4 regions of the Paenibacillus sp. S-38 genome follow, and region 3 is predicted to be linked to each of the others. Evidence: riboswitches for the same ligand, from Rfam matches in the RefSeq annotation. Region 3 holds a riboswitch; each other region holds the start of a gene.

Evidence for each region. A riboswitch is a leader RNA that binds a small molecule or an ion and turns the genes downstream of it on or off. The one in region 3 is predicted to bind cyclic di-AMP.
Region 1: another riboswitch for cyclic di-AMP. It lies ahead of ACP26L_RS34230 (ubiquitin-like domain-containing protein); the one in region 3 lies ahead of ACP26L_RS32915 (stalk domain-containing protein).
Region 2: another riboswitch for cyclic di-AMP. It lies ahead of ACP26L_RS06510 (TrkH family potassium uptake protein); the one in region 3 lies ahead of ACP26L_RS32915 (stalk domain-containing protein).
Region 4: another riboswitch for cyclic di-AMP. It lies ahead of ACP26L_RS34480 (C40 family peptidase); the one in region 3 lies ahead of ACP26L_RS32915 (stalk domain-containing protein).

Annotation. Positions count from the first base shown of each region.
Region 1 covers NZ_CP187970.1:7,819,999-7,827,204, forward strand. The annotation lists gene rsmA (16S rRNA (adenine(1518)-N(6)/adenine(1519)-N(6))-dimethyltransferase RsmA) at 1-506, opposite strand, end outside; gene rnmV (ribonuclease M5) at 499-1,056, opposite strand; gene ACP26L_RS34230 (ubiquitin-like domain-containing protein) at 1,157-2,296, opposite strand; cyclic di-AMP (ydaO/yuaA leader) riboswitch at 2,663-2,885, opposite strand; gene ACP26L_RS34235 (TatD family hydrolase) at 3,110-3,877, opposite strand; gene ACP26L_RS34240 (HD domain-containing protein) at 3,953-5,236, opposite strand; gene ACP26L_RS34245 (AbrB/MazE/SpoVT family DNA-binding domain-containing protein) at 5,636-5,890, shown strand; gene rsmI (16S rRNA (cytidine(1402)-2'-O)-methyltransferase) at 6,327-7,206, opposite strand, start outside.
Region 2 covers NZ_CP187970.1:1,360,277-1,367,482, reverse strand. The annotation lists gene ACP26L_RS06520 (cation:proton antiporter) at 1-967, opposite strand, end outside; gene ACP26L_RS06515 (potassium channel family protein) at 1,024-1,686, opposite strand; gene ACP26L_RS06510 (TrkH family potassium uptake protein) at 1,701-3,053, opposite strand; cyclic di-AMP (ydaO/yuaA leader) riboswitch at 3,131-3,279, opposite strand; gene ACP26L_RS06505 (CPBP family intramembrane glutamic endopeptidase) at 3,512-5,194, shown strand; gene uvrC (excinuclease ABC subunit UvrC) at 5,130-7,145, opposite strand.
Region 3 covers NZ_CP187970.1:7,555,344-7,562,549, forward strand. The annotation lists gene purB (adenylosuccinate lyase) at 1-689, opposite strand, end outside; gene purK (5-(carboxyamino)imidazole ribonucleotide synthase) at 737-1,933, opposite strand; gene purE (5-(carboxyamino)imidazole ribonucleotide mutase) at 1,930-2,415, opposite strand; purine riboswitch at 2,593-2,695, opposite strand; gene ACP26L_RS32910 (DUF6483 family protein) at 2,830-3,522, opposite strand; cyclic di-AMP (ydaO/yuaA leader) riboswitch at 3,697-3,875, shown strand; gene ACP26L_RS32915 (stalk domain-containing protein) at 3,927-4,769, shown strand; gene ACP26L_RS32920 (polysaccharide deacetylase family protein) at 4,930-5,631, shown strand; gene ACP26L_RS32925 (hypothetical protein) at 5,758-5,952, opposite strand; gene ACP26L_RS32930 (WGxxGxxG family protein) at 6,006-6,386, opposite strand; rRNA gene rrf (5S ribosomal RNA) at 6,518-6,634, opposite strand; rRNA gene ACP26L_RS32940 (23S ribosomal RNA) at 6,832-7,206, opposite strand, start outside.
Region 4 covers NZ_CP187970.1:7,866,744-7,873,949, forward strand. The annotation lists gene ACP26L_RS34460 (PstS family phosphate ABC transporter substrate-binding protein) at 1-817, opposite strand, end outside; gene ACP26L_RS34465 (YwhD family protein) at 1,081-1,596, opposite strand; gene ACP26L_RS34470 (M1 family metallopeptidase) at 1,736-3,937, shown strand; gene ACP26L_RS34475 (hypothetical protein) at 3,954-4,775, shown strand; cyclic di-AMP (ydaO/yuaA leader) riboswitch at 5,053-5,187, shown strand; gene ACP26L_RS34480 (C40 family peptidase) at 5,192-5,665, shown strand; gene ACP26L_RS34485 (deoxyribodipyrimidine photo-lyase) at 5,813-6,541, shown strand; gene ACP26L_RS34490 (FAD-binding domain-containing protein) at 6,643-7,185, shown strand.

The sequences.
Region 1 (7,206 bases), 260 kb from region 3:
GCCACTTCCTTCTGGATCATGACCACGATGTTCTCCAGCGGCAGCTTCTCCTCAAGCAGCTTCATGATGATCGGGGTGGTCACATAATACGGCAGATTGGCCACGACGCTGACACCCGAGCATTCCGAGAAGTGTTCCTTGAACAGGTCGCTTAAGGAAACCTGCAGCACGTCCCCGTGGATTACGGAAGCATGCGGGTAAGGAGCCAGCGTCTCCTTCAGCAGCGGCAGCAGCCGCTGGTCGATCTCCACAGCGGTTACCCGGCCGGCAGCTTTGGCCAGCTGCTGTGTAAGGGCGCCGATCCCCGGCCCGATCTCGAGAGCCCCCTTGGTCTTATCGAGCTCGGCGGCCCCCACAATCTTGTTCAGGACATTCGTGTCGATAAGAAAGTTCTGCCCCAGGCTCTTCTTCAGCTTGAAGCCATGGCGCTTGAGCAGATCGTTGGTCCTCTTCGGCGATGCAATATCTTCAGCCCCTGCGGGCACTGTTATCTGTTGGTCATTCATGAGCTTGTCCCTCCAGTGCGTCCAGCTCGCGCCGGGCTTCATCAAATTCTTCCCGGGATATCCGGAACATCCGGCAGCGGTTGTAGAACTGCTTGCCGTTGCAGTAGCCGATGCCAAGGCGGTTGCCCATGACCAGCCTGCGCGCAGCAGCCTGCGGGTGCACGATCAGACCCGCTTCCATCAGATCCTCCATCGTGACCTCGGATTCCGAGGCTCCACCGTCCGTGCGTACAGCGGCCAGCGCCTGGCGAATCGCCTCGGGAGAAGCATTCTCCACGCCGATGTCTCCCCTGCTTGTCGCCGCCTCCTGCGTCAGGAACGCATGCTTGCACCCCGGGACCTCCCGGGTGATGATCTTGCGGATCCGCTCTCCCGCGTGATCCGGATCCGTGAACACAATCACGCCCCGCCGCTCCTGAGCAAGACGGATGCGCCGGATCGTATCCTTATTGATGGCGGAGCCGCCGGTCTCGATCGTCTCCGCCTCCACCGCCCGCTTGATCGCTACGGTGTCGTCCTTGCCTTCCACTACGATGATTTCCTTAATCATAACCCAATCGGTCCTTCTTTCGCCAGAAAAGAGAAAAAGAAGAGGAACACGCCTCTTCTTTATCCGTTCTATATAATGAGTCTACCCACATTGCATGCCCTTAATCGGCCGTTGGCTTTTTCGGACCGATGACGTATACCGTGTAACCGCGTTTGGAACCGAAGCGGATTGCATAATCGCTGCTCTCGAAATAAACGTCGATGTGGTTGCCCTTCACCGCGCTACCGGTGTCTTCCGCCCGGCGGAAACCGAGCCCCTCGATATATACCCACCAGCCGATTGGAATGACTTTGGGATCCACTGCAATGGTGCGACCTTCCGTTACTCTCGTACCCGAAGATGTCAGACCGTACGCCGGATGACTGCTGCTTTTTCCCGTAGAAGCAACGCCAGCCGTATAAGCGGTCATTTTGACATTGTTAAGAACCTGCTTATATCCGAATGTAATACCGTTCTTGGTGACTTCATCCATGTTGGGAGTTGTTGAAGATAAGACCACAACCGGATTCTTCGTCCCGACGGCAACGATCTTTTGTACACTTTGTGTCTGCACCTGCTGGTCTACGACCTGCTCATTCACGAGCTTGCCGTCTTCGAATACTTTCTCCGTCTTCTTGAGCAGGACACCTTCCTGCCCCTCCTGAATCACTTGCTCTTTGCCTTTCAGCAGCTGCGGTTCGTTTTGTTTCACAGTCTCAAACGCGATCGGTTCTTTGACTTCTTCGACTTCTTTCTTCACGCGGACCACCTGGATCCCCGTACCATCTATGATCTCCGCATCCAGCGCGGGAGTTACCTTGTCTAGTTCGCCCAGCTCTATATGTAAATCCGCCAGTGCGCCCTTCACCGTCTTCCCTGTGGTATAAACGGTTGATGTCTCTCCGTCTGCTGTCAACTGCACCGGTTTCGCCTTCTCAATCGTGATCCGATCTCCTGACTTTACCTTTGCGCCAAGCGAATGTGACAATCGGTCATATTCGCCGACAGCGATGCCTTGCTCATCCAGTATGCGCTGTAGAATACCCTGCCGGGTCTGGAACGTCTGTTCGACGCCGTCTACAACAAGCGATACGCGTTTGGTCGACGTACCGTACAACATCAATAAGAACATGAAAGTCATAGCGAATGAAATGAGTGCAATGATCGATATCATACGCAAGTTTTCATGCTTCCATCGCAATGCGAAGGACATGCTGGATGATCGTCTTACATGGGTTTGTTCGTGATTCACAACGCCCACTTGTTCGGTCCTCCTTAAAGCCTCGCCACCCGAGTGTTATGCATGATTTCCATCTGACGCGACTATGGTAAATTTGTTAAACCCCATTACCAACGTTTGCTGTTTCAGCCATCAGAACCGGACTTGCTCTGAACGTCCACCTCCTTCAAGGTTATGGTTTTGGCTACGAATCCTAGTCTCCTTACGGGAGAACCCCGGATACAGGCGCCGTCCCTACGGACGGTTCCGCCCCGCTTTTTTTGGCGGGCCGCAGGCAGAGCTTCAGGGCTCCCCTTTTTTGGCCACACAAAAAAAGTCAGCGGAGAAGAGGAACCTTCCCGTGACTTTTCATTTTGGGTAAAATGAAATAATAGCTCACGACAATGTGTTACCTCTCTCATGGCGCTTACGAGGTTAGCTGACGGATTCGGGCTTGAGAGCAGCCCTACCTGAGACACAATGTAGCAAGGCGCAGGCTTCTGCGCTTTTGTGTAGCATTGCGGCCAAGGATTCACCCCTTAAAAAACACCCCGGTGCCTGAACGGTTCGGCCAGACAACTGTGGGTGCGGTTCCCCCGTTTCCCTTTCGGAAACTCAGCGATGTTGGAAATTTGGTAATCGTATGAAGTTAATATTGAGTTTACGATGGGAAGCAGGAAGTTGTAAAGTAGCCAAACTTTGAAAAAAAGGACGGTTTCCGGCCGATTTTTACTTTTTTCATTCAAACCGGAATCCAAATCCCTCTTTCTCTTCGTCTGACGCACGATTACCCCATTATTTCTCCGATTATCTCGTTTGTGAATAAAAATGGGCTGTCCCCTTCAGGCTAAAAACCTACTTGAAACCGAAAAGAACGGACGCATTCCGGCTCGTAATCTCCGCTAATTCTTCGAGAGAAATCCCTTTAATCTCAGCCGCCGTCTCGGCCACCAGACGAACATACGAGGACTCATTGCGCTTCCCGCGGTACGGATGAGGAGCCAGATAAGGCGCGTCCGTTTCGATCAGAAGACGATCAAGCGGGACCTTCTCCAGCACCTCTTTGGGCTGTCTGGCGTTCTTAAAGGTCACCGGGCCCCCGAAGGAAATATAGAAATTCATATCCAGGCACATCTTGGCCGTCTCCCAGCTGCCGGAGAAGCAGTGCATGACGCCGCCCACCTCGGAGGCCTTCTCTTCCCGGAGGGTCTGCACCACATCATGATGCGCGTCACGGTTATGGATGACGATCGGCAGGCCCACTTTGCGTGCGAGGCGGATCTGTTCGCGGAACACCCGGTCCTGGACATCCTTAGGGGACGTGTCCCAATGATAGTCAAGCCCGATCTCCCCGATGGCGACCACCTTCGGATGTCCGCAGAGTGACTCGATCCACTCGAGGTCCTGCGGCGTCATGTCTTTGGCATCCACCGGGTGCCAGCCTACCGTGGAATAGATCCAGTCATACTGCTCAGCCAGCGCAATCGAGCTTGGGATCGTCTCGCGGTTAAATCCGACATTGACGATTCGACGGATTCCGCTGGCTCTTGCGCGCTCAATCACTTCCTGTCGATCTTCATCGAAAGCTTCCGCATTCAAATGGGCATGTGTGTCAATCAGCATGATATCATCCTCCGTGTCTTCCTACTATAAGGATAAGCGTCAGGGTACGCGCCCTGACAAGTCAGTATGCGCCAATTACAGCTGAAGCAGCCGACGCAGGTCCGCGTCGAGCTCGGCCCCATGGTTCAAAGTAAATTCCGCCGGGTAATACAGATGGTATTTTCCCATGTGTATGCCGCTGATCGAACGTACGATCTCCGATTTACGCGAGATTTCGGTCAGGGTTTCCTTCGGGTCCAGGAGCAGGATAGGCAGCTTCTCATCCTCCTCGCCCGGCCGGTAGATATCATAGGACAAATCGGAAGGGAAATCGATCTCCACATAATAAGCCGGATCGATCCCGACGCGTTTCATCTCGCCGCGCAGTTTGTCGAGCAGTCCCGTATCGATCCGGTCCAAAGTCACGTATTTGAACAGGCGGCGTTCCAGGAATCGGGAGCAAAGATCAGACAGGATCGCGTCTTCTTCGTAGGTCCACTGCATGAAGACGGTCTGCATGAACGCTTCATCGAGCAGATGGTACTCCTCTACGGTGAGCTTCTGTTCGAACAGCCCTAATAGCGGAGGCAGCAGGAACCGGAATCGGTACTGCTCCTCATACAGCTGCTTGGCCCTTTGGAAGATCTTATGAAGCACAATCTCTGCACTGCGGGTTACCGGATGGAAGTAGACCTGCCAGTACATCTGATATCGTGACATGAGGTAATCTTCCACGGCATGCATCCCGCTCTCCTTCACCACAATATGGCCTTGGTAAGGACGCATGACGCGAAGAATACGCTCCAGATCGAAGGTGCCGTAATTCACCCCGGTGTAATAGGCATCGCGGAGCAGATAATCCATCCGGTCGGCATCCAGCTGTGAAGAAACCAGACTGACGACGATCTCCCTGTTATAGGTTTTGGCTATGACATCAGCAACCTTCTGCGGAAAATCGGGAGCGACCTGGCGCAGCACCTGATTGACTTCCGTATCCCCCAGTACGATCCGGCAGGACCACGCTTCATGATGGGTGCCGAAGGTCTTTTCGATGGAATGGGAGAATGGACCGTGGCCGACATCATGCAGCAGGGCCGCACATAGGCAGAGAAGACGCTCATGGCGCGGCCAGTCCTCATATTGGTTGCGTTCGAACTGCGAGATGATCTTGCGTGTAACTTCATATACGCCGAGCGAATGGGAGAACCGGCTGTGCTCCGCGCCATGGAAGGTAAGGAAGCAGGTCCCGAGCTGCCGGACTCGTCTCAGCCGCTGAAATTCGCGGGTGTTGATGAGATCCCAGATCGTCTGATCTTGAACATAGATATATTTGTGAACCGGATCTTTGAATACCTTCTCTTCTTGTAAGGGATTGACCATATGCTTCCTCCTGGGAACGCGGATTAAAAATTTTCTTGAATGATTTCGACAGCTACCCACCCAAACGGTCACAATATTGTCGAACAGTGTCACATATAGCCATTCTTCTCCGGATTATTCTATTATCCAGTTTTTTCATGCTCCAGAAATCCCTTCCTCCCCTTTCGGGGCTCTCGCTCAGAAAGGGGATTAAACGACGCTTTTATAGGAATTTTTTAACTGATTAACCAACATTTCAAAGGCTATTATCCCAGAATATAACAGTATATTCTTGCATTTTCTAGTTGACTATTTTGGGAATGGTTGGTATCATAAGGATAAAGATTATGTCGAAACATGGCGATTAATTTTCATCCCGCTGATCCATACTTTTTATACTTCTTGAGAGGGGCCTTTTATATGATGAAATCCACTGGTATCGTTAGAAAAGTAGATGAACTGGGTCGCGTGGTCATTCCAATCGAACTCCGCAGAACGCTTGGCATCGGAGAGAAAGACGCTCTGGAAATTTACGTGGACGGCGAGCGCATCATGCTCAAAAAATACGAGCCCGCATGTATCTTCTGCGGTAATGCTGAGAATGTATCTTATTTTAAAGGGAAAATTGTTTGCCACGAATGCATCTCGGAGATGCCAATACCTGTGACAAAATAAAGAAAATAGGTTATAATGAAATCAGCAGCACTCACTTCTGGTAATTCTAACCTTTTTTATATCTCCTCTATTCCCCGATCCCTTGGATTCGGGGAACTTTTTTTGTCCCACCCCCAGCTTCCTTCACTTTCCGCACATTCTCTCTCAACATAAGCAGCCCCGCCAGCTCTCAGGTCATATTCATCGGTTTTGCTCCGGCCGACAGCAAGCCCTTCCGCTTTCCGGCCGTTAGGCAGCATGCTGTTCCTGCCGTATCCTTCGCCAAAGAACAAATGTTCGCTGCGGTCTTATGTCCTTATTCTCTTGCATACTCTGTATGGATTGCCCCTATGTACCCTATCTTACCACACTTGGCTGCTTTTATTGGCATGCCGCCCATTTTCTATACCGAACAAAAAAGACCCGATCGTTCGTTGAGCCGAACAATCGGGAAGGACTAGCCTTGATGCAGCAGATTGTACAGCTCCCGTTTGGGAACCCCCCGGTCCTGCGCCGCACGGCGAAGGGCCTCTTTATGATCGAATCCTTCCGCTTCATAGCGGGCCACATGGTCCGCGGGCGCCAGATCCGCCCACCAGGCTCCTTCCAGCGCCGCTGTTTCGGAAGCCGAGGCGCCGTGCAGCACCAACACGTACTCTCCCTGTGGCGGATGCTCCTCCAGATAGTCCAGGCACTCGCGCAGGGTACCGCGCACGGCTTCCTCGTAGCGCTTGGTCAGCTCGCGCACCAGAGCGATCTGCCGCTCTTCGCCCAGCACCTCGGCCATAGCGGTTAGGGTCTTGATCACGCGATGCGGGGATTCATAGCAGATGAAGGTGGCCGGTTCGCCCTTCAGTGCTCCAAGCTCCCGCTCCAGCGGCTTGCGGTCTCTCGGCAGAAAGCCGCCGAAGAGGAAGCGATCCGTAGGCAGGCCCGACATGATGAGCGCGGACAGCGCCGCGTTCGCCCCGGGAACCGGCACGACGTCGATGCCGGCCTCAATGGCCAGCCGGACCAGATCCGCTCCCGGATCGCAGATCGCCGGCAGGCCTGCATCGCTGACCAGCGCGATGGAATCCCCACCCTGTATGAGCCGGATCAGCTCCGGTCCGCTGGCCTGCTTGTTATGCTCGTGATAGGAGACGAGCCTCGTGCTGATCTCGAAGTGGGTCAGCAGCTTGCGGGTCTGCCGGGTATCTTCTGCTGCGATCCACTGCACCTCACCCAGGATCCTTACCGCCCGGTAGGTCATATCCTCGAGGTTTCCGATCGGCGTACCGACCAGATACAGCTTTCCCCTGCTGCTCCCAGGGTCTCCATAGCTTTTTTGGATGTTC
Region 2 (7,206 bases), 2.0 Mb from region 3:
GGGAAATCAGCATGAAGATGGCGATGACCCCGAGACTCGGCCAGAGATAGTCCAAGATGATCCCAAAGTCGACCTGGCTGCCGAGCAGGATAAAGATCAGCATCCGCAGGATGACCGTGAGGTTCTCCGCCACATGATGGAGCTCCTGCTTCCGGTCGGCAAAATCCAGCCCGAACAGCTCCGCATTCCCCCAGATGAGCCCCGCGGTGAAGGTGGCCATGAACCCGCTCACATGGAGCATCTCCCCTGCAAGATACGCGCCCACCGCAGCCACCAGCATCACGATCCCCGAGTAGTCCCGCAGAAAGCCGTACGACATGTGGGCCGCCAAGAAAGCAAGGACAAATCCGATCGCAATCCCGAGCCCGATACCGCCCAGCGCGGTAATCAGGAACTCCTTGACCGAGCCCCCTACGGAGATCGCTCCCCCGCCGGTTACCGCAGCAAGCAGGGTAAACGTAAGAATCGATCCGGTTGCGTCGTTAAAGGCGGATTCGCTTTCCACCGTCTCCCTGACTTTGGCCCGGATTTTCACCTGCTTGAAGACGGGTATCAATGTCGCCGGGTCGGTTGACGAGATGATGGCACCCAGGAGAAGCGCGTACATCCACGGCAGATGAAGCAGCCAATGGGAAGCCGCCGCGACGATCGCACACGTAATGAGCACGCCCGGAACCGAGAGCAGCGTAAGCGTAAGCCAGACCTTCTTGAGACCCCCGAGCCGGATATTGCGCCCACCGTCAAAGAGGATCAGGGTGGAGCCCACCGTCAGAATGAACTGGTTCGTAAAGGAGCTGCTCGGCTCCTCAATCCAGTGGAGGAGGGGGCCAAGCGCGATGCCGGCAAGCAGGAACAGCGCAACGTCCGGAAGCTTGAGAAGACCGGCCAGCCGGCCCACCAGCATTCCCGTCAGCAGGACGATGACAAGCAGATACATTACATGTTCCAGTGAAATTCCTTGTTCCATTTCGTCATCCCACCATTTTGATTTGCTTAATCGTGTTGTTCGTGAACGCCGGCCCGTTAGCGGATAACCGCATTCTCGAAGGTCTCGATCTGCTGATTCGTCCCGATAATGACCATAATGTCCTTCTCTTCCACCGTATCGGTTGCGGTAGGGGCAATGATGACGCCATCCTTCTTGTTGATGGCCACCACACTGCAGCCGTACCGCGCGCGCGTATCAAGCTCCTTCAGCGAACGGCCGGACAGACACCGTGGAACGGCCAGCTCGGCAATCGTATACTCTTTCGAGAGCTCGATATAGTCCAGCAGATTCGGCGAGACCAGCTGGTGCGCCACCCGGATGCCCATATCGCGCTCCGGATAGATGATCCGGTCCACACCGATCTTGCTCAATACTTTGCCATGGAGCTCCGAGAGCGCTTTGGCCACAACCGTACCGACACCGATATCCTTCAGCAGAATGGCCGTCAGGATGCTCGACTGGATATCATCCCCGATCGAGACGACCACACAGTCGAAGTTGCGGATGCCGAGAGACCGCAGGACCTCTTCATCCGTAGCGTCGGCTACGACGACATGGGTCAGCTTGTCGGCCATTTCCTCGACAGACTCCTCATCCTTATCAATGCCGAGCACCTCATAGCCAAGCTTCATGAGTTCCTTTGCTACGGAGGAGCCGAAGCGGCCCAGTCCGATGACAGCGTATTGACTGCGTTTCATGTGTTGTTGTTCCCCTATCCAATCGTAATTTTACCTTCCGGGTAACGGTATAATTCTTTCTCGGCTTTAGGTCCGAGAGCATAAGCTAAGGTCAGCGGGCCGAGCCGGCCGGCGAACATCGTAAGCGAGATCATTACTTTGCCGAACTCGGTTAGATCCGGTGTCAGCCCCATGGTGAGTCCCACCGTTCCGAAAGCCGAGGTCACCTCGAACAGTATCATCAGGAAGGAATGATCCTCGGTGGTCGTCAGCAGCATCGTAACGAAGATCACCAGGAACAGCGCGATCATCGTCAGGGTGATGGCTTTGAGAATCCGGTCCTTGCCAAGCCGGTAATGGAAGAGGACGATGTCTTCCTTGCCCCGGATCATGGCCACGATCGCCCCCACCAGTGTAGTGAAGGTGGTCGTCTTGATCCCCCCGCCCGTAGAGCCCGGCGAAGCACCGATGAACATCAGAATGATGGTAAAAAACTGACTCGCCTGCCGCATTCCGGCGATATCCACCGTGTTGGCTCCCGCCGTACGGGGGGATACGGATTGGAAGAGCGAGGCTAAGAACTTGCCTGACCAGGTCAGCGGGCCCAGTGTCTTCGCATTCGTCAGCTCGAACAAGAAGATGACCACCGTGCCGATGACGATCAGCAGTCCCGTGGCGCTCAGCACCACTTTGGAATGCAGCGACAGCTTCTTGATCCGCTTATATTCAATCAAATCGGAGATCACGATAAACCCGAGACCTCCAAGAATAATTAACATCATGGAAACCAGGTTAATCACCCAGTCGTCCGCGTAGGCGGTAAGGGAACTGAATTTCCCCGTAACCGATCCGAACAGGTCGAAGCCTGCATTATTGAAGAAAGAGATCGCATGAAAGATTCCGTAATAAATGCCCTTAGAGACTCCCAGGTCGAACGACCAGCGGATGGAGAAGATTACTGCGGCTATCGCCTCGATCGTCAGCGAGTACCGAATCACCTTGCGGATGAGCCGTACGATCCCTTCCATCGAGCCTTGATTCATCGCCTCCTGCAGAATCAGCCTTTCCTTGAGCGATATTCTTTTCTTGAGTACGAAGGCGAACAGCGTCGCCATGGTCATGAACCCAAGTCCCCCTACCTGAATCAGCAGGATGATGACAATTTGTCCGAAGACAGACCAGTACGTTCCCGTGTCGACGACAACCAGACCGGTCACACAGGTGGCGGAGGTTGCGGTGAATAAAGCATTGAGGAACGGTGTCGACTGACCGCTGGCTGTGGCCACAGGCAGCGACAGAAGAATACTGCCAATCAGAATAATGGCTGCGAATCCGAGCACCAGAATCTGCGGCGGCTTCAGCTCGAATTTCTTGGCGGCTGGCTTCAAATATCGTACACCTCGGTTCTCGAAATAAAGGCTTTTTTGCGCAAAAAAAAGACACTGGAAACCCAATGCCAAAAAATAGGTTCCTGTAACAAAGCCTACGAGGTTAGCTGACGGATTCGGATGTACAGGCACCCTATCATCACCGGCCTTAAACGGCCTTTGGATGAATTCACCCCTAAACTCATGGTTCCCCCGTTTTCCTTAAGAAATTCGGCTTTTTATTCAATTGATTTGAATTATAATCCTCTTTACTCTGCAGCACAAAGGCGTAATTCACCTAAAAGTCACGATAATCCCCTGGAAAGGGTATTTGTAAGCGTTATCTCCCTATTGACGCTCTCCCAATCATCTGTTTTCCTGCGCTTGCTCTTGAAATCATTGGATTTCGCGGAAGCATGTATGCTAATTTAGAAGAATATAATATACCTCACCCATTTCTGTCCCAAAAGGAGCTGTCCATGTCCAAGCGAATCAAGGAGCCGTCGCTTCTGCTGCTTGCCGTGATCGGATGCATTCTTTATTTCGGTGTCAACCTGTTCAGTCCTTATATGGAGGATGCCGAACGGATGGAGGAAGCGACTGAGGGGGTTCCCTCCGTTACACAGGGGCAGGCCGCCGATGCCGCCCTGCGCTTTGCCAGGGAGAAGCTGGGCCTCCGAGCGGAGAATCCCGCGACCCATGTGATCTACCAGGCCGTAAAACAGCAGAGCGGCTATCTGCAGAAAGAGCGGCTGTACGACGAATATCAGGAGCGCTTCGGAGAGAAACTTCCACTGGAGTTCTATGAGGTGGAGATCGGCGAACCGGACACCGGACTTACCCATTATATCCAAGTGAACTATACCAATCTCGGCATCATCGGCTGGGAAACCGGCCGTTCGGCTACCGCCCGCAGCGAGGGCGTCTCTTCGGAGAACGCTCCGGACTCCGAAGCCGTCATCCGGCAGACCCTGACCGATCTGGGGTATTCCCCGGATACGTTCGCCCTGGTTCCAGGCGGATCGAAGGCGCCGGGCCCGAATACCCTTCGGGTGTATCGGAGCAAAGCGGACACCATCGGTGAATCCCCGCTTGAGCTGCACGTCAAAGAAACCCGGGGCCGGATCACCTTATTCCGTCCCGAGTTTCCTGTGCCTGAAGCCTTCATCGACTGGCAGAATGCCCAGGATGACAAGGCCTCCCTGATGACCTGGACTTCCATGGGCCTGTCCACCGTCATGACGCTGACGGCCTTCATCCTGATTATCCGGGGCCGCCGCGACATCCGGTTCAGCCGAGGACTGGTCCTCACGCTGATCTTCACCGGCGTGTATCTGCTCAATAACTTCAACATGCTCCCGGCCTTCCGCACGGAGCACGGAAGCGGCCCGTCCGAGCCGCAGGCCGTATTCTACTTATGGTTCGTCAACATCTTCGTGCTGTTCATGGCGGCATCGACCTATCTGTCTCTGCTGGCCGGCAGGCAGCTGTGGCTGCGCAGAGGACTGAACCCCTGGCCGGTCTGGAGCGACGCCTCGTTCGGAGACAGCGTCCGTACGGCTATGGTCCGCGGGTACCTCTTCTGCCTGTTCGTGCTTGGCCTGCAGCAGGTCATGTTCTTCGCCGCCGCCGAGCTGTTCGATGTCTGGGCCGTGAGCGACCCGGCCGACTCGGTCTACAACATGCGGGTCCCCGGCGTCTTCCCGCTGATGGCCTGGGCGGCCTCCATCTCGGAGGAGGCCGTGTACCGGCTGCTCGGCATCGCCCTGGTGCTGTCGCTCACACGCAGCCGCTTCCTGGCGGTACTGCTGCCGAGCATCATCTGGGCGATGAGCCATACGCAGTATCCGATCTACCCGGTGTACACCCGGCTCATCGAAGTGACCGTCATCGGCCTCATCTTCGGCTATGTGTTCCTGCGCTACGGCTTCCTGACGGCGATCTTCGCCCATGCGGCGATGGACTCCATCCTGATGGGCCTGTCGCTGATGATCACCGGCAGCGCCGCCAACACCGCCGTGGGCGCATTCTACCTGCTCCTGCCGGCGCTGGCAGGCTGGCTGCTCTCCTGGCTTCACGACCGGTTCGGACCGAAGCCTAAGCCTCCGCGTGCTCCTCAGGAGCTTCCGCCGAATCCGCTTCCTCCGGCTCCCCAGCCGTAGCCTCCCCTTCCGTCCCGTTCAGGGACTGGAGGATGGTCAAGGCCAGCTTTTCTCCGATACCAAGAGGCTTAAAGTCTTCGGGCTGAGCCTCTTTTATTTTTTTGAGCGAGCCAAAATGCTTCAGGAGCGCCTTGCGCCGCTTCTCGCCGATCCCCGGCACCGAGTCCAGCGTGGAGACGACCATCGACTTGGCGCGGGTCTCCCGGTGGAAGGTGATCGCGAAGCGGTGCACCTCTTCCTGGATGCGCTGCAGCAGGTAGAACTCCTGGCTGTCCCGCGGCAGCGGAACGATCTCGGCCGGGTCGCCCATCAGAAGCTGGGCCGTCTTATGCTTCGCGTCCTTGACGAGGCCGCAGACCGGGATATAGAGCCCGAGCTCATTCTCGAGTACATCGACCGCCGCCGACAGATGGCCCCGCCCGCCGTCGATGACGATGAGATCCGGCATCGCCAGTCCTTCCTTGAGGACGCGCTCATACCGCCGGCGGACCACTTCCCGCATCGTCTCGTAGTCGTCCGGTCCCTGCACGGTCCGGATTTTGTACTTGCGGTACTCCTTGCGATCCGGCTTGCCGTCGGTGAAGACGACCATCGCCGATACCGGGTCGGAGCCTTGGATGTTCGAGTTGTCGAACGCCTCGATTCGCCGTACCGTACCTGTGCCCAAGTACTCACCGAGATTCTCGACGGCCTTCACCGTCCGCTCCTCGTCCCGGGCGAGCAGCCGGAACTTCTCGTCGAGCGCGACCCTCGCATTCTCGTTCGCCATGTCGACCATGTTCTTCTTGAGGCCGCGGCGCGGCACATGAACCTTGACCTTCAGCCAGCTCTCGAGCGCTTCCTTGATGTACTTCTTCGACTCCGGCGCGGCTTCCTCGTCTCCCTGCTGGGCCGCCGCTTCGGCCGTACCGGAGGTGTCTTCCACACGCTCGGCGGCAGCGGCCGCTTCGCCTTCCGCCCCGGTCTCCTCCTCGCCCCACGAAGGCAGGAACACTTCCTTCGGCAGGGCCGGATTCTCGCTGTAGTACTGCGTGACGAACGACAGGAAATCCTCGTAAGCCTCCCCGTAGTAAGGGAACATCGACGCATGGCGTTCAATCAGCTTCCCTTGGCGCATGTAGAGGATCTGGACGCACATCCAGCCCTTCTCGATCGCGAAGCCGAAGACGTCCCGGTCCGTCGCATCCGTCGTCGTGATCTTCTGCTTCTCCATCACCGTGTCAATATGCTGGATCTGGTCGCGCAGCTCCTTCGCCCGCTCGAAGTTCAGCTCCTCAGCCGCCTCCTGCATCTTTCGGCTGAGGTCCTTTTTGATCTCGTTATGCCCGCCGTTCAGGAATTTCGCGATCTCCGTGACCATCTTGTCATAGGTCTCCTGCTCTACTTCATACTCACAGGGGGCGACGCATTGACCGAGATGGTAATAAAGACACACCTTATCCGGCAGTGTGCGGCACTTGCGTAGCGGATACAGGCGCTCGAGCAGCTTCATCGTCATGTTCGCGGCATAGGGGTTTGGATAGGGGCCAAAATACTTGCCCTTGTCCTTCACCACCCGCCGGGTTACCTCGAGACGCGGGTGTTCCTCATTCGTAATCTTGATATAGGGAAAGGACTTGTCATCCTTGAGCAGCACGTTATAACGCGGATAGTACTTTTTGATCAGATTGCATTCCAGAATGAGGGCTTCCATGTTGCTTTCCGTTACAATATATTCGAAGTCGACAATCTCGCTGACGAGCAGCTGTGTCTTGATCGTGTGGCTCCCGGTAAAATAGGACCGCAGCCGGTTGCGCAGCACCTTCGCCTTGCCGACATAAATCACCTTGCCGTCGCGGTTCTTCATCAAATAACAGCCGGGCTGCTCCGGAACGAGCGCCAGCTTATTTTTGATGCTCTCCCGCACCTTGCGGCGCTCCTCGGGGGTCAGCTCCCCCTGTGTCGTCGTCATCTTCGGTTTCTCCCCTTTCCCTGCCGGTCCGCGGAGGACAACGGCAAAAAGCTCTTTTTCC
Region 3 (7,206 bases):
GCGATGAGCGCCAGCGTCGCCATATACTCGGCGTGACGGTCACGCTGCAGCGTCTGGGTCGAGATCGGCGCCGGCTTCGTGCCGAGCTTGCCGCACACGTACTCCTCGATGAATGGATCGATGTTCGCGTAGGTGCCTACGGCGCCCGAGATTTTGCCGAACTGGACGCCGTCCGCCGCGAAGCGGAAACGCTCCAGGTTCCGTTTCATCTCTTCGTACCACAGGGCCATCTTGAGACCAAAGGTGGTCGGCTCGGCGTGAACGCCGTGGGTACGGCCCATCATCGGGGTATCCTTGTAAGCCATCGCTTTGTCCTTAAGGATCTCGATGAAGTTCACGATGTCCTTCTCGATGATCTCGTTCGCCTGTCTCAGCAGGTAGCCAAGAGCCGTATCGACGACGTCCGTGGAAGTCAGACCGTAGTGCACCCACTTGCGCTCAGGGCCCACTTTCTCGGATACCGCGCGCGTGAAGGCAATCACGTCATGGCGTGTCTCCAGCTCGATCTCGTAGATCCGGTCGATATCGAAGCTTGCGTTCTTCCGCAGCTCCGCTACGTCTTCCTTCGGAATGACACCAAGCTCCGCCCATGCCTCGCAGGAAAGAATCTCGACTTCGAGCCAAGCCTTGAATTTGTTTTCTTCCGTCCAAATGCCGCCCATTTCGGGTCTTGTATAACGATCGATCATGATTCCCCATACCTCCGGTATCTGCTCTTTGACTTGCTCTGCTGCTTCTATTTAGACTCCCATACACCTGACAGCTCTATCCAGCGGAAGGCATCCTCCGCCCGGTCCGCCAGCAGATTCACATGGCCCATTTTGCGGCCCGCCTTTGCTTCCTCTTTGCCATACAGATGAAGCTTGGCGGTCACACCCGGTACCGCGCTCTGCGATTCGGGATTCTGGATCCACTCCAGCAGCGGCGCTACATGCTCGCCCAGCACGTTCACCATAACGACCGGCGTCAGCAGCGACGGATCCCCGAGAGGCAGGTTGCACACCGCTCTCAGATGCTGCTCGAACTGGGAGGTCCGGCATGCTTCCATTGTATAGTGGCCGGAATTGTGCGGCCGCGGTGCCAATTCATTAACGAACAACTCGCCGTCCGCGGTAAGGAACATTTCCACGGCGATCAGCCCAATGACATCCAGCTTCTCGGCGATCTGCAGTGCCATCTCTTCCGCCCGCTTCAGTACGCCTTCCAGCGCTCGGGCGGGAACAATGGAGAGATGCAGGATGTTGTTCACATGAATGTTCTCCGCCGGAGGAAAAGCCTTCACTTCGCCCCGCGGGCTTCTCGCCGCGATCACGGAGATCTCCCGCTCGAAGCGGATGAACTGCTCGAGCACGAGCTCCGTCTTAGCCCGGCTCAGCGTCACGTATGCCTCTTCGACTTCGTCCAGCGACCGGATAACCCACTGGCCTTTGCCGTCGTAGCCGCCGGTTGCTGTCTTCAGCACGCAGGGCGTGCCGAAGCGCTCCACGGCCTCCCGAAGCTCCGCGGCGCTGGTCACTTCCGCATACGGCGCCACCTTGACGCCTGCGGCTTCAATGGCACGTTTCTCGCGCAGCCGGTGCTGCGTCGTGTAGAGCAGTTTGCTGCCCTGCGGTACGTAGGACTCCCGCATGAGCAGCTCCGTTACGCCGGCATCGACGTTCTCGAATTCGTAGGTGATAACGTCGGCCTCTTCCGCAAGAATTCGTGCGGCCGCCGCGTCGTCGTACGCCGCCACGATCTGGCGGTCCGCCACCTGGCCGCACGGCGCATCCGGCGTAGGGTCCAGCGTCACGAAACGATAGCCCATCGCCTTGCCGGCCAGCGCCAGCATTCGTCCGAGCTGGCCTCCGCCAAGCACGCCGATTACGGATCCGGGTGGGGTCACTTGCTGCGGGTCGTACGCCCGGTTCTTGTCCGCTTCCTTCATGGTCATTCCAGCACGCTGCTTTCCATGACAGACTTCGCAATGCGTTCGCGGCGCTCCGTTACCCGCTGCTGGATTCCGCTGTCGAAGGCGCCGAGAATCTGCGCCGCGAGCAGGCCGGCATTGGTTGCGCCCGCTTGTCCGATCGCTACCGTCGCTACTGGAATTCCGCCCGGCATCTGCACGATCGACAGCAGAGAATCCAGCCCGTTCAGGGTCGACGTCTTCACAGGCACGCCGATAACCGGCAGAACGGTCTTTGAGGCGACCATACCCGGCAGATGTGCCGCACCGCCGGCGCCTGCGATGATGACCTTCAGTCCGCGCTCAGCCGCCGTTTCGGCATATTCGAACATCAGGTCCGGTGTCCGGTGGGCCGATACCACCTTCTTCTCGTATGCAACCCCGAGTTCATCGAGCACGTCGCACGCTTTCTTCATCGTTTCCCAGTCCGACTGGCTTCCCATGATGACTCCAACAAGAACCGACATTCAGGTACCCTCCATATGCTTGCTTTTCAATACATTTATGCAATCAAGGCCATATAAAACAAAACGTCCTTCCAGATAGAAGCTGCACATGCTCAAAAAAGCTGTTCAGTCTATGAGTAAGGACGACAAGAAGACTCCTAAGCGCAAGTTAAGGCCAGACACCTGCCGTGCCGACCTTCTTCATCAACGCTTACTCGTAGTCCAAAAATTTAAGGTTTTCGGGTAGAAACTATTCGGGCCATATTCCCGACATTATACGAGATTATTCGAATGTCATACGTATTTTTTCCAAGCTAATGATCTCTTTCAGTTTATCGGCTTTCACACAGGATGTCAACTCAAAAAGGCGAACATTTTTGTTTTCGATGTGATAATAGTTCGTATTTGCAGTTATCCATTTTATGTAATTTCCTGTTATTGGCTATCTGCTATTTTCAATTGCCTGAGCGTCCGCAGGCCTTCCTCAGCCTCTTCCGACGACAAGCCGCCTGCCTGCAGCAGGGCATCCTCCAGAAGCACCCACCGTTCGTACATTCGGATCCCTTCTTCTGCGGCGGCTCTCCACTCCAGCTCCCGCTGCCCGCCCTTTAACTCCTCTAGTCGATAAAACAAGGCATCCTCCGCCCAGGCATAGCTGCCCTGCTCCTCGTAATATCCGACAACCCTCGACAGGATCCCCTCACTCAACCCTGCTCGCCCCGTGATGTTCAGCGCCTCTTGAATTCGTCTGTTGAATTCTTCTCTCAGCTCGCCGAGGGCATCGTATTCGCGTCCGATCAGCAGGATCTCGAGGGATTTCTGTGCCGTCCGTCTGGCAGCCGTTTCATTCCCACTTTCCCGCTCCAGATCCGCCTGCGCTTTCATGAGATCCCCCATCGCCAGTACTTTGGCTGAGTCCAGTTCCCCATCCTTGGACAGCAGCGCAACCAGGTCCTTCACCGACAGCGCTCCGATCAGCTTGGAGCCTAGTCCCAGCATCTCCTTCATCGCCTGCTGCAGCAGTTCCATGGCCTCCTCCAGCCGTCTGTTACGGGCTAACTGCATCACGCGGCCAACCATCCCCCCTGCCTGCTCGATCATCCGTAGAATATAATCTCTTTGATACATACTTTCCCCTCTCTCACCCGCTGCTTTTCCAGCTTTTGATCTGCTTCCGCCAATGGTTCTCCGCATCATTTTATCCATTGTAACCCACATGCCCGCTGGGGTTAAGCCCCCGTGTCAATTATAGGAAGGGACTGGATGATTTTATCCATTGCCCCTCACTTTTAACGTGTGGTACGCTCTTAGAAGCCGAATCGCGCATGTATTTAGATGTACGTACGGGGGACGCATCACATGGGGTGAATGCACCGGCTGTCTGCCGCTGGCACTACTGCAGCGGAGCGGGCACCATGCTAGGGAACCAACCTTCTTCCCGAACCCGACAACTAACCTCGGAGGCTATGATCGACAACTGACGGCGGATTCTTGATCTCGCCGGACAGGTGCAACGATATGGAGGGATCCAGTTGAAAAGTCGCATCACGTCCATGCTGAAGGCATGTCTATTGACGCTGCCCGCAGCCGCAATTCTTGTATTCGCCAGTCCTGCACAGGCCGAGACCGTTCGGCTCGCCGAGGATATCAAGGTGCAGGTAAATGACAGCCTCTTGCAATTCTCGAATGCCCAGCCTTTCCTTGACGAGAACCATAAGCTTCAGGTTCCGGCCAGGGACATCGCTGACAAGCTGGGATACCAGCTTCAGTGGGAGCATGCCGGCGCTCAGATGAAGATCACCCTGAGCAGCACCACTACCACCGTTGTTTTTACCACAGGTGACCCTAACATTACAGTCAACGGCCAGCCTTCCGTTCAGGAAGCAGCTGCCAAGCTTGTAGACGGGCAAACCTACGTCCCTTTCCGGCTGCTTGCCGACTCCTTCGGCATTCAGACCCAGTGGGACAACCTGAACCGCATCGCCATTCTTGGAGTGGATGGTCAATACCATGCTCCAGCTTGGTACCGCCCCACGAAGATCGCTCCTCTCTATACGATGACGATCGAAGCCAGCGCTTCTGCCTATACAGCAGTCGCAGGGGAGAACGGCACGTTCGCAGCGAGAGACTACATGGGTAATCCTCTGAAGCTGGGGACGATTGCCGTAGATCCTGCTGTCATCCCTCTGGGGTCTAAGGTATTTATTGAAGGCTACGCGCACGACGGCCTTCCGGCTGGAGGCATGTACGCCGTTGCAACGGATATCGGTGGATCCGTGAAGGGGAACAAGATTGATATCTTTATGCCCGATGGGCGCCAAGCCGCATTGAAGTTCGGTATTCAGAACGTGAAGGTTCATGTGCTTGGCACGTAAAAACGGCGCTCCTAAAAAAGCAGGTCTCTTCATCGAGGCGCTCGGCCCTAAGCCGGCTGCCTCGATGGGAGGCCTGCTTTTTTTTGGCCTCTGCTTCCGGTGTATAGGTACGCCTTACCGGTCGAACCCTAAGCATGATCATGTGACGGAGGTGACCGACATGAATCAAGGTATCCGCAAGCTTCTGCTGTGTGTCCTAACATCGTTTTGTTTGACCGGTGCAGGCGTTCCTGCTCCGCGGCCCAGCGAGGTGGTTTGGAACGTGGAGACCGATCAGAAACTCATTGCCTTGACGTTCGACGACGGCCCCAACCCGGTCTATACGCCTCAGATTCTCGACCTGCTTCATGAGTATGGTGCCAAGGGGACGTTCTTCGTGATCGGCAAGCGGGTCCAGTTATATCCCGCCATCGCCATTCGTGAAGTGAATGAGGGACATGAAATCGCCAATCATACGTTTGACCATCATTTCCTCAAACACTATCCTGCCGAACAGCTTATTACGGAAATCCGCCAAACCCAAGAAGTCATTTTCGACATTACGGAGCAAATGCCGCATGTATTCCGGCCTCCCGGCGGTTTTTACAATGATGCTCTCCTCCAGTCCATGAAGGAAGACAAGCTTACGGTAGTCATGTGGTCCTGGTATCAGGATACAAAGGATTGGATGAAACCGGGTGCGGATAAAATCGTCTCCCAAGTGCTCAATAACGTGCACAACGGGGACATTGTACTCTTTCACGATCTTCAGGGGGATTGCAGCCAAACCGTTGAAGCACTCCGAAGCATTCTGCCGGAGCTGAAACAGCGCGGTTATGAGTTTGTTACCGTATCGGATTTGATCTCGCGAACCCGCAAATGAGCACAACAGCCGAGATCCCGACCATTTGTCCCAGGGGTCTTTTTGCTGTTCAGATACGAAAATGAAATAAGGCTTGGAAAGTTATCCACCTTCCAAGCCCGCAAATATTCATACAGATGCTCCGAATTAAATCGAGTCACCATACTCTTTAAAATCCATCTCGTGATCCCGGTTGTCTACGGCGCCGGGACCTTGTCCAGGAGCCTCCACACTTCTTACTTCCTCGAATGTACGTGTTTGGTGAAGACCGGTTGCTCCCGCCATATGCGTGCCCAAGTCGGCCAGTTCTTCATTGTTGTCATTATTTTGTACGCTGCTCATGGTTACCTCCTCTGATTGTGTTGCTATATACCGCTGCCTATAATTTAAATTTCTCAGGACTTGGTCTCGGATCTTCTGCTCCGTCTGGCGGAAGACAGACCGGACAATCCCACCAACCCGATTAAGCCCAGCCAGCCCCAATCCGCGCCGTCCTCACGGTCTGAGACGGCTAACGGCCGATAGCCCGCCATCCCGCCCGTCGTCGCCCTGATCTGCTGCTTGTTGATCAAAAATCCTGGTGTGCTTCCCGACAAGCCGAGCCCCGCATCGCTGCCAAATTGGGCTCCATTGGTGCTTTGTCTCACGGTCCCCATCGGGTTAGCCTGATCCACTCCGTTTTGTGCTGCGCCGTTCTCCGCACGAACCCACCCCGGCAGCATTCCGTACAAAGCCAGTAGGGCAACAATCGATATGGTTGTCCAGGTTTTGCTCATTTCTTTGTCCTCCCTGTTGTATTTCAACATCTCCTCTAGTTTTTTCTAACGGACTGTATAAAATACAAAGAAAGCAAAAAAGAATGCAAAAAAGCCCATTTGGACACATGGTCCAAATGGGCTCTTCATTGGCTTGGCGACGTTCTACTCTCCCAGGACCCTGCGGTCCAAGTACCATCGACGCTGGAAGGCTTAACGTTCGTGTTCGGGATGGGTACGCGTGGTTCCCTTCCGCCATCATCACCAAACGGTTTGTGTATCGGCCAGGATACACGGTAATACATATTCAAGGCAGCTTGTACCTTGAAAACTGGATATACATTCGGGTATATCATTTTGCGTTCCTTTGTGCTTCGCACAAAGGTCACTACCAAAATGATATATCCTCACTCGCTAGCTAAAGATCTAAACCTTAGTATTGCTGCCGCTTCCTTGCGGAAGCTGTTTGGATAAGCCCTCGACCGATTAGTATTCGTCAGCTCCACACGTTGCCGCGCTTCCACCCCGAACCTATCAACCTCGTCGTCTACAAGGGGTCTTACTGACTTGGGAAATCTCATCTTGAGGGGGGCTTCACGCTTAGATGCTTTCAGCGCTTATCCCGTCCGTACTTGGCTATCCAGCCGTGCTCCTGGCGGAACAACTGGTACACCAGCGGTACGTCCATCCCGGTCCTCTCGTACTAAGGACAGCTCCTCTCAAATTTCCTGCGCCCGCGACAGATAGGGACCGAACTGTCTCACGACGTTCTGAACCCAGCTCGCGTACCGCTTTAATGGGCGAACAGCCCAACCCTTGGGACCTACTTCAGCCCCAGGAT
Region 4 (7,206 bases), 310 kb from region 3:
CTGCGACCAGGATCAAATCCGCTTCCCGCTTGATGAGGTTCAAGTAGGCTTCATGCGTGGTGTTGAACTGCACACCCTCGTAAGCCATCCCCCGGTTGACCCCTGTAAGCTCACCCAGCATCAGCCGCCCGAAGGGAAGAGCGGCGGTGGCTCCATCCACCTTGGGATAAGTCTGCGGGGTGAACGGTGTCCGCTTCGGCAGCAGCTCCAGCGTCAGAGCCATCGCCCCCGTGAGCACAGACAGGATCATCAGCGGAAGGAGGAGCCGCCGAAGCCGCTGAGGGTTACCTGCCGCCGCTTGGTGAAGCCAGGTCCCAAGGACCGCCGACACGCCCGGGAGCAGCGACAAGACGAGCGCCGTTACCTTCATAGGGGTCCCCTGATGTATATAAAACCGGGAAGTCTCGTACAGAGGCGCCGCCCAATAAGTGAACAATGTGAACGGCAGCCAGCTCATATCCGTGAACTCCGCTACAGAACCGGTCCGCCCTGTGAACGTAAGCGTCCAGATCACCGTGCCTAGCAGGGTGACGGGCAGCACGGCCAGGATCTGCCGGCCCACCCTCAGCCCGTCCTGCCGGCCTGACCCATACCCATACAGGCCAAACAGGCATGCGATCGCCAGGGAATAGAGCAGCATCAGCCCCCCGACGCCCGCATCGCTTCTCTTCCAGGACCGGTGCAGCAATTCGGGCTCCGAACCGGTCAGAAAGCCCACAATCAACAGGCCCAGCAGGTACATGACACCGTACAGGAAGCCCCACTGCAGCACAAAAACTATCCCTGGTTTGTCCTTCCGGCCAGGCTTCAGATTCACTTCATTTTCGATGTGCTTCTCCCCCTCTACAACCAGCCGCGCTGTTCTATGTGTAGTAACGAATTTACCAATAAATAGGTTGCAAAACCTATGCATTCATCCCTTCCACCGACCAAGACAGCGCTCCCAAACCACGGCAAAACAACACAAAAAGGCAGACCCGAAGGCCTGCCTTTCTGCTGTCCTAGTATATGGTGTATATACTAGGGACTAGTATACATTGTTACAAGGGGTGACACAAGACCGTCACATAATCGACAAAATTAGGATAAAGCTTCCTTCAGAGCCCCATCCGAGCGCTCCCACATGCCCGGATCCCAGGCAGCGAGGAAGTCGCGAAGCTTGATTTTTTCGGCCTCTCCCAGGTTATCGACCATCACCCGGCGCTTCAGGGCATAGTCCATCCGGTTGACGTGATCGGCGAGAATCTTCCAGCCCTTGCGCGCTTCCGGATCCACCGTCATGGCGCAGGACGTCACGCCGGCATAGTACTTGCCTTCTTCCTTGAAGTCCACAGCCACCCACACGATCCAGCAGGGACGCCCGTTCGGCACCTCGTCGGCGTTCACCGTGAACTTGATGCCCTTCTCGATCTTGCTCTTCGCATGAAGCGTGCCATCGTCGAGATACACCTCGTCCCCGTCGATAATGACGCCCGACAGCTGGCTGAGGTCGATGGAGCCCTGCCCATAGCCGCGGTGCTTCGTTTCCTTCTGCGAGATGATATTTAATGTAGGGAGCTTCTTTTCCTTCTCCTGTCCGCTTCCGTTGTTCTCCATGAGGCGCCACCTTCCACATCATCTTTTTTCTTATCATAATGCAAAAGCCCGTTTTTCACAATTTTGGCCCCCTGAGAAATAATCCCCTGTCCACTTACATATACATGCTGTAGATGCTTGTCAACGGGGTGAATATGAGATGAAAAACCGACTACCTGCCTCCATCACATCATGGGGCGCCGTTCTGATCGCAGCCTGCGGCGCCGTGCTGCTTACCCATACCCTGCTGCTCGCAGACAATCCCGCGGGGGACAAGCGGACTACCGCATGGGCGGTGGCTGCGGACAGCGGCGGCGGGCCGCCGATGCTCAGGCCCGCGGCCTCGCACAGCGTCATGGCCGCACCGGCCCCGCCGCTCGCCCAAGGGCTGGCGGACGGATCGTCCACAGGCCTGAGGCTGCCTGCTGACGGGGAAGCCCGTCCGGCTGCCGCCCGTGCCGCACCTGCGGCTGAGGTGCCGACAGCGCCGACGGCCCCTCCGGCAACGCCTGCGCCGCCGAGCCTGCCGGCCAAGCCGGCAGAGAAGCCCGCGCCGAAGCCGCTCTCCGGCCGGATCGTGGAATACCACCTGAACGCGGAATACGACGCCACCGGCAAGATGATCACAGGCACCTCCTCACTGACCTGGACCAATCCCGGCAGCGTGCCAGTGTCCGAGCTGTATTTTCACCTGTACCCGAACGCCTTCGAATCCAAGAAATCGACCTTCATGCGGGAATCCGGCGGCAAGCTCCGCAGCGACGTTTCCAAGGATGGCAGCTACGGCAGCCTGACGGTATCCTCCATTAAGATGCTCGACGGGTCGGAAGCCGAACTCAGAGGAACTGCCGAGTACGTGCAGCCCGATGACGGCAACAAGGATGACCGCACCCTGCTGCGGGTGCCGCTGCCAAAGCCCGTGGAGCCCGGAGCCAAAATCACCCTGCGCACCGACTTCACGGTCAAGCTGCCGCAGGTCTTCGCCCGGATGGGGTATGCCGGCGATTTCGTCATGGCGGGACAGTGGTTCCCGAAGGTCGCCGTCTACGAGCCGCAAGGCACCCGCGGGCGCACCGATGAGGGCTGGAACCTGCACCAATACCACGGCAACTCCGAGTTCTACGCCGACTTCGGCATTTTCGACGTGAAGCTGAAGCTGCCTGCGGACTATAAGGTGGCGGCTACCGGCTTTCCCACCAAGCCGCCGGTCGACGACGGCGCCAGTAAGATTCATACCTTTTATGCGGATGATGTGCATGATTTTGCCTGGTCGGCCTCCCCGCATTTTGTCTATTATGAGGAGCCCTATGCCACGCCCCAGCTGCCCGGCGTACGCATTAAGCTGTACCTCGACCCGAAGCACGAACACCTCAAGGCCCGCTATATGACCGCCGCCAAAAAGGCGCTTGCCCGCTATTCCGAATGGTACGGGTCTTACCCTTACTCCACCCTCTCGGTGGTCGTGCCTCCGGAGGACGGGAACGGGGCGGGAGGCATGGAGTATCCGACGCTCGTCACCGCCTGGGGAGCAGGCGAGGAGAACCCGAGCCTGGAGCTTGAGCGGGTCGTCGTGCACGAGATCGGCCACCAGTTCTTCTACGGGATGGTCGCGAGCAACGAATTCGAAGAAGCCTGGCTGGACGAAGGCTTCACTTCCTATATTGAAGACCGGCTGATGGAGGCCGAATACGGCGTGCGTCCGAATACCCTCGTGGAATCAAGCTACATCACCAGCCCCGAGGCCCTGAAGAAAAACGCATGGAGCTATGACGGGCACGGCCATTATGCCGAGAATGTCTACACGCGCGCAAAGCTCGTTCTGAAAGCCATCGAGCGGCAGACCGGCCCGGAGACCATGAACAAGATTATGCGTACGTACTTCCAGCGCTGGAAATTCAAGCATCCGACGACGGCCGACTTCCAGCATGCCGCGGAGGACGTCACGAAGACGAGCTGGCAGAGCTTCTTCGACCAGTACGTCTACGGTGACTCCATGGTGGACTATGCGGTCGCCTCCATCACCGCCCGGAAGCTGACCGATAACGGCCAAACCTACTACGAGAACAGCGTCCTGCTCCGCCGCCAGGGCGGTTCGGTCCAAGGCGTTCCGGTCCGCTTCCACTTCACGGACGGCACGCAGCTCGACAAGACCTGGGGGGGCGGCGACAGCGAGGTGCTTATCAAGCTCAATCATCCCACACCTCTCGCCTGGGTATCGATCGACCCGCAGTATACGATCGTGCTGGAGAACAAACGGATCAATTCGTTCATGAAAACCGAGGTCGATCCGCAGCTGTCCGTCCGCTGGAACCTCAGCGTGCTTAAGATTCTGGAGGTTCTCTCCGGCTGGATCGCATGGTAAAGGAGGATGACCGAAGATGAATGCCTTACGAAGCCGGATCGCCCACGGCTGGTCGATCGCCTGGAAGCAGCCTTTTGCCGTCATCGCCCTCTTCATCTATCATCTGGCCTGGGGCGTGCTGCTCTACAAGCTGATCCAGTCGGTCGTTCTGCCCCTCCTGCACCGTTACCCCGGGGAAGTGCTTCCCCGGGAGGCCGTTCAGCTGTTCTGGATCGAGGGACAGTTCCAGCTGATGAAAACCGACCTTCTCCAGCCCTACCTCTGGTGGGCGCTGGGGCTGCTCGCCCTGCGGATGGTGCTGCATCCGGTGCTGAACGCCGGGGTACTCTACTCGCTGCATAACCGCGATCTGAATGCAGGCTACCGGTTCGTGGAGGGAGTACGCCGGCTCAGCGTCCCCTTCTTCTCACTCTACGTTCTGCAGCTGCTGATGACGCTCGCTCCCTTGTACTGGCTGCTCCCCTACGCGGCCGGCCAGTATACGAAGCACTCTTCTTACCTGTCTTACGGCAAGGCGCTGCTGCTTCCCCTGGTCTTCTTCATCCTGTGGATCTTTCTCCTGCAGCTGCTCTTCCTCTTCCTGCAGATTGCGAAGACAGCCGGACGCTCGTCCCTCTACGCTCTGATCTTCGTCGTCCGTCATCTGCCCGCCATCGTCGCCGCGGGAGCGGCCGTGGCGGCCCTTGCCCTGCTGATCTCGGCGGCGGTCATGGCCTCCAGCTACCTCTGGGCCGGCTTCCTGGCCCTGATCGGCTACCAGGCGTACCGGCTGATCCAAATGTTCTTCAAAGTATGGGCGATCGGCACCCAATATGCCTTGTGGCTCGAGAAAGCCTGATGAACGAAAAGCCCGGACAGCCCCTATGCCTCGAATTGAAACGCCGCTTTCCATGCTGCTGCATGGGGAGCGGTGTTTTTGTATTTTCGACATCCCCATGTAAACATGCCGTAAACGCCGGAAAATCACCCTTTTCCGGAAATTTATGTATGCGCTTGCAATCCTTATTCTGTCTATAAACAAAAGGTTTCACTTTAAACGCCGGGTTTGTGACAACTTTGTGACACAAGCAGGAGAAACTCGAACTTACTCGAATATAGTTACTCGGTAATAAAAAATGAATATTTTGCCGAATTTCTGTCTCAGAAAACGGGGGATCCATTTTGGGTGAATTGATCTCGCTTCAGAGTGATCATAGGGAACCTTCAACCGAACCCTTCAGCTAACCTCGTAGGCACTTGGAAGGGGAAACTTCTTTGAAAAAGCAGCTTGTAGGACTCACACTCGCATTATCTTTGTTTTGCGGCATTTCCGTCGGCAGCGCTTACGCGGAAACCCCATTAAGCGCAGCGGTCAACGATGGCTTGGGCGCGTCGTACAAATGGTCCGGCACCACCAAGAGCGGCGGCTTCGACTGCTCCGGCTACACGGCCTGGGTATTCGCCAAATTCGGTGTCGACCTGCCTCACACCTCCAAGGGCCAAGCTGCTATGGGCACTTGGGTGGACCAGAACAATCTTCGTGCCGGCGATCTCGTGTTCTTCAACACAGACGGCAAAGGCATCTCCCACGTAGGCGTGTATGTTGGTGAAGGCAAGTTCTACCACTCCGCCACGAATCAAGGCGTAACAATCACGAACCTCAGTGACGGCTATTACGCCAAAAGGTATGTTACCGCCCGTCGCGTCCTCTCCGATGCTGCCTACGAGCAGCTCATGACCGACAAGTAACATCTGCGGCGTCACCCATCCTTACTACTTTTATTGAAGAAAGCCTTTTGGGCCTCCTCCCGTTCGCGGGCCGGACAAGCCCAAGAGGCTTTCTGTCGTTGCGTGGGTAAGTACAAGCACGCCGTCCAAGAAAGGAGCCCTCGACCCATGATTCTCTTCCTGCACCGCAAAGACCTGCGGACTGCCGACCTGCCCGCCTTCGATTATATCCATGCCTGCGGGTCGCCCTCCCTGCACGTGCTCGTGCTCGACCCGTTCCTCCTGCGCAGGGACCGCCACCGGGAGCACAGCGGCCGCAGCTTCCTAGCCCGCGCCGCCCGGCTGCAGTCCCTGTATGCCGCCCAAGGGCAGCGGCTGCACCTGCTCTGCGGCGAGCCGGCCTCCGTGGTCGGCGCGCTGCTCGAAGCCCACGCGATCCGCGAGCTCGTGTTCCACGAGGACCATACGCCTTACGCGTTGACCCGGGACCGCCTCCTGCGGGAAGCGGCGGCCCCGCGGGGCGTGCGTGTCACCGCTCTGGACGAGCAGGCCCTGGCGGACCTGCGCGATTTCCACCGTCATGCCGGCCGCAGCGAGCCGTACAAGGTGTTCACGCCGTACTATCGCCGGTGCGCGAGTACCTGCGGGAGCATTTCCGCCCGGCCTCCGCTGTTACCGTGGGCAGGCTGCAGACCCTGCCGCTGGCGGAGGGCTTCGCGGAGCGTTTCCCGCTGCCGCGGGAACTGGAGGAGACGCTGGACTCCTGCCGGCTACAGCCGCAGGGCAGCGAACCGGAAGCGGCGCTGGAGGACTTTCTCAGCGAGCGGCTGTCCGGCTACGCGCAGGGGCGCGACCGGTTCGACTGCGGGGAGACCAGCCGTCTCTCAAGGCACCTGAACACCGGGGCCCTCTCGATCCGGCATGTCTACGAGCGGCTGCTGGACTGCAGCGCCGGTGTTGAGCCGTGGCTGCGCCAGCTCGCCTGGCGGGACTTTTATTTGTACCAGTCGAGGCTGGACCCCCTGTTCTACCGCTACGAGCAGGAGTACGATCTGTCGGTGCTGCCCGAAGACGGCTTCCAGGCTTGGGCGGAAGCCCGCACGGGCATCCCGATCGTAGATGCGGCGATGACCGAGCTGAACGTGACCGGCTGGATGCCGAACCGGCTGCGGATGATCACCGCCATGTTCCTGACGAAGAACCTGCTCTGCCCCTTCCCTTACGGCGAGCGCTGCTTCCGGTACAAGCTGGCGGATTACGACAATGCGCTGAACCGCGGCGGCTGGCTGTGGTGCGCCTCGCTCGGCTTCGACGCGGCTCCCTACTTCCGTGTGATGAACCCCGTGACCCAGTCGCAGACCCATGACCCGTCCGGGGGATACATCCGCCGCTGGCTCCCGGAGCTCTCCGGCTTGTCCGACAAGGAGATTCACCTGCCCCGGCCGCATGCGGTCGTCGACTTGAAGGCCTCGCGGGCCCGGGCCATCGAGGTGTACAAAGGGATCTTAGCCTCGCGGTCCGAACGCCGCGGACAGGAATAACCTCCAGTCAGGAGGAGGCTG